Regions from separate parts of the Kitasatospora sp. NPDC057595 genome, predicted to be linked through region 1. Evidence: predicted binding sites of a transcription regulator. Region 1 holds the regulator's gene; the other holds the start of a gene.
The links. The regulator HspR, encoded in region 1, represses chaperone genes until heat shock. The targets are predictions, from matches to a motif close to TTGAGNNNNNNNNNCTCAA.
Positions count from the first base shown of each region.

Region 2: the regulator HspR is predicted to act here: its motif matches at 1,212-1,230, upstream of lon (endopeptidase La).

Region 1 is NZ_JBHVGL010000009.1:225,238-228,441, forward strand. Features, by position in the region: gene ACFU9E_RS16720 (LuxR family transcriptional regulator) at 547-1,548, opposite strand; gene ACFU9E_RS16725 (heat shock protein transcriptional repressor HspR) at 1,765-2,280, opposite strand; gene dnaJ (molecular chaperone DnaJ) at 2,288-3,204, opposite strand, start outside.
Region 2 is NZ_JBHVGL010000019.1:2,074-5,277, reverse strand. Features, by position in the region: gene lon (endopeptidase La) at 1-1,189, opposite strand, end outside; gene ACFU9E_RS25740 (rhomboid-like protein) at 1,327-2,127, opposite strand; gene ACFU9E_RS25735 (response regulator transcription factor) at 2,677-3,204, shown strand, end outside.

The sequences.
Region 1 (3,204 bases):
CCGACCGGGGTGGTTGGTGTCGGCAGATGCTGTTGGTGAGGGCTGCTCAGCTGACAGGGCTTGGGGAATCGTTGGTTGAACAGAGAATTTGAAGGTACATTGGCAAGTTTGGCGAGCCTGCAATGGACCATCGAGAGCGAACTGATCGTCCATCGGTGACCGCTGCCCCGTCCAGGTTTGCGTGGTGTCATCTGGATGCCTGGCAGGGAGATGACGCACTGGGCGGCGGAAGCATGGTGACACCGGGCCGTGTTGTACGGCACCATGAGTGGACGTTCGTTCTAGATGTCCGGTGGCTGATCCATTCAGAGGAAGTGATGTGCGTATGTCTCGTATGCGCCGATCCGGCCGGAAGGTTCTGCTTCCGCTCGTCATGGGTGTGGCGGCCCTGGTGATCGCCTGGGCCGGCGTGCCGCAGGGGCAGTCCGCCGAGACCGGGCGGAGCGAGCATGTCGCGGCCCTCACCGACGCCGACATCAACTGGACCTGAGCCGCCCGCGGTTCCGGTGCCGGCGCGTGGACGCGCGGCCGGGAGCGGTGGACGCGCTACGCGTGGGGGTCGTCCTCGTTGGCGGCCCGTCCGAGAACGTAGCCGAGCTGGAACAGGGAATCCACGTTGTAGTCCTCGCGCATTTCGGCGATGTGCCGGGCGAGCGTTCTCTCGCTGATCCCCAGGCGGCGCGCGATGACTCGGTGATTCGTTCCCGAGAGCAGCAGTTCGATGATGGTCTGCCGTAGCCTCGATACCACTTGGCGCGGTACTGCCGGGTGGCCGTCGAATTCGAGTGCGCGGCCCCAGTTCCGCTCGAACACTTCCTCGGCCAGGTATTCGATGACTGATTGGTCGTGTATGAAGGCAGCCAGGCTCATGTCATCATCGACCGGGATGACGGCGATGCGCCGGTCGATGATGATGAGCCGGGTGTAGGGCTCGTCGAGCGTTCTGAACTGCCACCCGGCGGCGGCCAGCGTGGTGACGTAGTCGCGGGTGGGCTGGTGGTACCGCGTGCTGGCGTGATAGATCGTCCGCATCGTCGCGCCGCGCCGGAGGACCTCCAGGTCGCTCTCCAGGTTCGCGGCCAGGACGTCCGGTGGTCGCGGGCCGCCGGGTTGCATCGCCAGCGCCTCCTCCAGCCCGCCGGCCGTGGACTGCCGCACCCGCTGGTTGATGAGGGCCTTGCCCCGGACGTACTCGATCTGCCCGCCGCTCTGGCCCGGCGAGTGGAATTCCTCGGCCAGTTCGGCCAGTTCGGTCGGAAGCGAGACGGCGCGGGACAAATGTTCCAGGGCCTGCCGCTGCCAGGTGAGGCTCAGACTGGCGGACAGCTGGGCCGGATCGGCCGCGATCAGCATGCGCGGTTCGTCCAGATCCGGAACCAGGAGACCGATCGACAGGAGTTCGTCGAACACCTGTGATTCGTCCGGGTCGTTTCCTTTCCGGGCAATTCTGCCGTCCTTGCGGAGGACGGCCAAATAGAGTTCCCGGGCATCGGTCGAGAGAATCCGCGGCGCTCCGGCCGCGGCGCCGCTCTGCTCCCGACCGTTCATTCTCGTCTCCTTGTCATCGACCGGCGGAAGCGGTCAACAGGGGCACGGGCCACGCCGCCTCATCGGCGATCCTAGAGGTACGGCGTGTCGCGGCGGCCGGGATCCGTTGACCGGCGGTTCGGTCCAGGTCCTCAACACTCTCTCACCAACGCCGTGCCGCCGGCACCCCCCGGCCAGGGGGAAACCGGCGGCGGTGCGCGGTGGCGACAGGGGCCGTCAGCGCTTGGGACGCCAGACGACGAGGGCGCTGGAGTGCGGGGTGGGCGGCTGGTAGGGGACGAGGTCGCGGCGGTAGGAGGCGTGGATGGTGGCCTCGCGCTGCTGGAGCGCGGTGGCGGCGCCCTCCAGGGAGTCGACCAGCTCGGTTATCCGGGACTGGAGCGCGGTGACCTGGTTCTCCAGTTCGATGATCCGCTTGATGCCGGCCAGATTGATGCCCTCGTCCTGGGAGAGCCGCTGGACCTCGCGCAGCTGCTGGATGTCGCGCGCGGAGTAGCGGCGCCCGCGCCCGGCGGTGCGGTCGGGGCAGACCAGGCCGAGCCGGTCGTACTGACGGAGCGTCTGCGGGTGCAGGCCGGAGAGCTCGGCGGCCACCGAGATCACGTAGACCGGGGTGTCCTCGGTCAGCACGTACTGGGGCTGCGGGGCGGTCCGGCGGGTGGTGCGGCGGGCGCCGCCGCCACCGGGCAGGCCCTCGCCCAGGCCGGGGCCGATGGGGTCGTCGGGGGTCATCTGGTCGTCACGCTCCCTCCGCCGCCCGGAAGAGAGCGGCTCGTGGGTCGTCGGAGGCGGTCGCCTCGCGGTACTGCTCCAGGGCGGTCAGCGCATCGCCGGTGACGCTCTGGGGCACCACGACCTCCACGGTGACCAGGAGGTCGCCGCGGGTGCCGTCCTTGCGGGTGGCGCCCTTGCCGCGGGCCCGCAGGGTGAGGCCGTTGGCGCTGCCCGGCGGCAGCTTGAGCTTCACCGACGGGCCGTTCAGGGTCGGCACCTCGATGGTGCCGCCGAGGGCGGCCTCGGGGAAGCTGACCGGGACGGTCACCGTCAGGTTGTCGCCCTTGCGTCCGAAGACGGGGTGGGAGTCGACGTGGACGCTGACGTACAGGTCGCCGGGCTGGCCGCCGCGCTCGCCCTGGGCGCCCTTGCCCTTGAGCCGGATCCGCTGGGCGTCCTGGACGCCGGCCGGGATCCGGACCTGCATGGTGCGGGCGGAGCTGGCGCGGCCGCTGCCGTGGCAGTCCGGGCACGGGTCGTCGACGATCATGCCGCGGCCGCGGCAGTCCCGGCAGGGCTCGGAGAGCGCGAAGGCGCCCTGGCCGCGGCTGACGGTGCCGGAGCCGACGCAGGTCGGACAGACCCGCGGGGTGGTGCCGGACTTGGCGCCGGTGCCGTTGCACAGCCGGCAGGGGGCCTGACTGGTCATCCGCAGCGGGACGGTGGCACCGTCGACGGCCTCCTCGAAGGAGAGCGTCACCTCGGTCTCGACGTCGGCGCCGCGCCGCGGTTGGGCCTGCCGGCCGCCGCGGTTGAACAGGCCGCCGAAGACGTCCCCGAGGCCGCCGGTGTTGCCGCCCTGGGTGCCGCTGAAGAGGTCGCCGAAGTCGAAGCTGTAGCTGCCGGTGCCCCCGGGGCCGCCGGGGCGGAAGCCGCCGTTGG
Region 2 (3,204 bases), on a different contig from region 1:
CGAGCGCGACCCGGACGAACTTGCGGCCCATGGCGTGGGCCACCGACTCGCCGAGCGAGGTCTTGCCGACGCCGGGCGGGCCGACCAGGGCCAGCACCGCGCCGCCGCGGCGCCCGCCCACCAGGCCGAGCCCCTGGTCGGCCCGGCGCTTGCGGACGGCCAGGTACTCGACGATCCGCTCCTTCACGTCGGCCAGGCCGGCGTGGTCGGCGTCCAGCACCGCGCGGGCGCCGGCGATGTCGTAGGAGTCCTCGGTGCGCTCGTTCCAGGGCAGCTCCAGGACGGTGTCCAGCCAGGTGCGGATCCACGAGCCCTCGGGCGACTGGTCGCTGGAGCGCTCCAGCTTGTCGACCTCCTTGAGCGCGGCCTCGCGGACCTTCTCCGGCAGGTCGGCGGCCTCCACCCGGGCGCGGTAGTCCTCCTCCTCGTCGGCCGGGTCGCCGTTCAGCTCGGCCAGCTCCTTGCGGACGGCCTCCAGCTGGCGGCGGAGCAGGAACTCCTTCTGCTGCTTGGCCACGCCCTCCTCGACGTCCTTGCGGATGGTGTCGTTGACCTCCTCCTCGGCGAGGTGGTCGCGGAGCAGGCCGAGCGCGTACTCCAGTCGCGCGACCTGGTCGGCCTCCAGCAGCACCTTGAGCTTCTGCTCGGCGGTGACGAAGGACGCGTAGCCGATGTTGTCGGCGAGCTCGCCGACACCCTCGATGGCGGCCACCCGGTCGACGATCTGCCAGGCGCCGCGCTTGCGCAGCCACTGGGTGGACAGGTTCTTGTACTCCTTGACCAGCTCGGCGGCCCGCCCGGCCACCGGGGTGCCGACCGAGGACTCCCGGAACGGCGTGGTCTCCACCCAGAGCGCGGCGCCGGGCCCGGTGGTGCCGACGCCGATCCGCACCCGGCGCACCGCGCGCACCAGCGCGGCCGGCTGCCCGATCGCATTGGGGCCGTCGGCCAGCCGGCCGACCTGCTCGACGGTGGCGAGGGTGCCGACCGCCGCGTACGAGCCGTCCACCCGCGGCACCAGCAGGACCTGGGGCTTGCCGGTGCTGCCGGGGGCGGCGGCGCGCGCGGCCTCGACGGCGGCGCGGACCTCGGTGTCCTTCAGGTCCAGCGGAACGACCATGCCCGGCAGGACGACCTCGTCGTCGAGCGGCAGCACGGGCAGGGTGAGCGGTGTGGACGTCGATGCCATGATCTCTCCCCAGTCAGCGAACTTGAGTCGACCTGACTAAGGCTTCGCGGCCGCCGGATGTTCCCCGGGCCGCGTTCGCCGTGAGCGAACGGCCGAGGAGTCCCGGCCGGGCCGTCAAAAACGGGACCGGCCCCGGCTCAGAGCCGCTCCAGCACCGCACCCCGCCCCGCCCCGGAAGCCGGCGCGGAGGCCGGCGCGGAAGCCGAACGGGGGCGCCCGGCGAACGCTCCGAGCCGGTTGCGGCGCGGCCGGTGCCCGTCCCAGCGGCGCAGCCACCGCCACAGCGCCACCCCGGCCAGCAGCGCCGCCGGGTGACCGACCCCGGTGACGAGGTCCCGGTCCTCGGCGATCTGCCCGGCGATCAGCGCGGCGGCCAGTCCGAGCGCGACCACCCGCCCGCCCGGCCGCAGCAGCCCGGCCAGCGCGCCGAGACTGGCCAGCACGCCGTAGCTGACGCCGATGTCCAGGTAGTCCATCGCGGCCGGCTCCAGCCGCCCGGCCTCCACCCCGACGACGACCACGCCCTGGGAGAGCAGGGTGGCGCCGATGTGCCCGGCGGCGAAGACGGCGGCCGCCCGGACGGGGCCGACCCGGCGCTCCAGCGGCGCGACGGTGAGGGCGAAGGCCCACAGGTAGGGCACCCAGTTCGGGCCGGCCACCCAGAAGCCGCTCAGCAGCAGCGCGCGCAGCGGGTGCTGGAGCAGGTTGTGCCCGTCCGAGCTGGACGCCTCCTGGAGCCGCAGCACGAGGTCCGGGTCGGCCAGCTGGGCGAAGGTGGTGGTGACGCCGACCACGGCGAGGTAGCCCAGCGCGAAGGGATTGCGCCGCGGGGTCGGCACCCGGGCCAGCAGCCAGTCGGCCGCCCCGGCCCGCAGACCGTGCCGGAGCATCCCGTACGGCGGACCGCCGCGCCCGGCGCGCACCTGTCGCTCCGTCATGCCGCCTCCGCTCCGCCGCCCGTGACCGTCGCCCCCGCGCGTGTCCAACGTTCCGGCGCGTACCGGAAATCCCACCCCCCGTGATTTGTCGTGGCCACGGTACGGCCGGCGGCTGGGAGCACGCTGGGAGAACGCTGGGCGCGGGGGGATCGAGGGGTGGTCGAATTGGTCCATACCTTCTCCCCCTATACCGGTGCCCGTCCCCGCTGACCGGCGCCTTGGCGTCGATCGATGTGCATACGTACCGTTACGGAGTGAAAAAACGCCGGGTAAGGTATCGGCCCGTGCCCACTTCCGAGTGGGCCCGACGGCCGGCCCGGCAAGCCGGCCCGCGGGCCGGAAATGTCCGGTCCACCTGCCGGGAATCACCCGCTGTCCGTACGCTGCGAGGTGTGCGGGACAAGTGAGCGGCGCACGCCCGCTCGCCGGCACCGCGCACGCGACGGGACGGCGGACCCGGCACAGTCCACGACGGAACAAGACTACGAGCGGAGCCTTCGCCATCCCCACAGGTGGCCGGCCCGCAGCCCTGGGGGCGGTGGCGTGACCGTGACAGAAATTCAGCAGGACAACCAGAACGCCGGCGGCACGGTGAGCAGTCAGCGCAGAGTGCTGGTGGTCGAGGACGAGCCCACGATCGCCGAGTCCATCGCGGCCCGGCTGGGCGCGGAGGGCTTCAAGGTCGCCGTGGCCCACGACGGCCCGGGCGCCGTCGACGGCTTCCACACCTGGCAGCCCGACCTCGTCGTCCTCGACATCATGCTGCCCGGCTTCGACGGCCTGGAGGTGTGCCGCCGGATCCAGGCCCAGCGCCCGGTACCGGTCCTGATGCTCACCGCGCGGGACGACGAGACGGACCTGCTGGTCGGCCTCGGCGTCGGCGCCGACGACTACATGACCAAGCCCTTCTCCATGCGCGAACTGGCCGCCCGGGTCAATGTGCTGCTGCGCCGCGTCGAGCGCGCCCAGCAGGCCGCCCGCACGCCCGCGCTGGGCAGCCTGCGCTTCGGCGAGCTGGAGATCGACCACGTGCAGCGCCGGGTCCGGCTGGCCTCGGGCGACGTCCACCTGACGCCG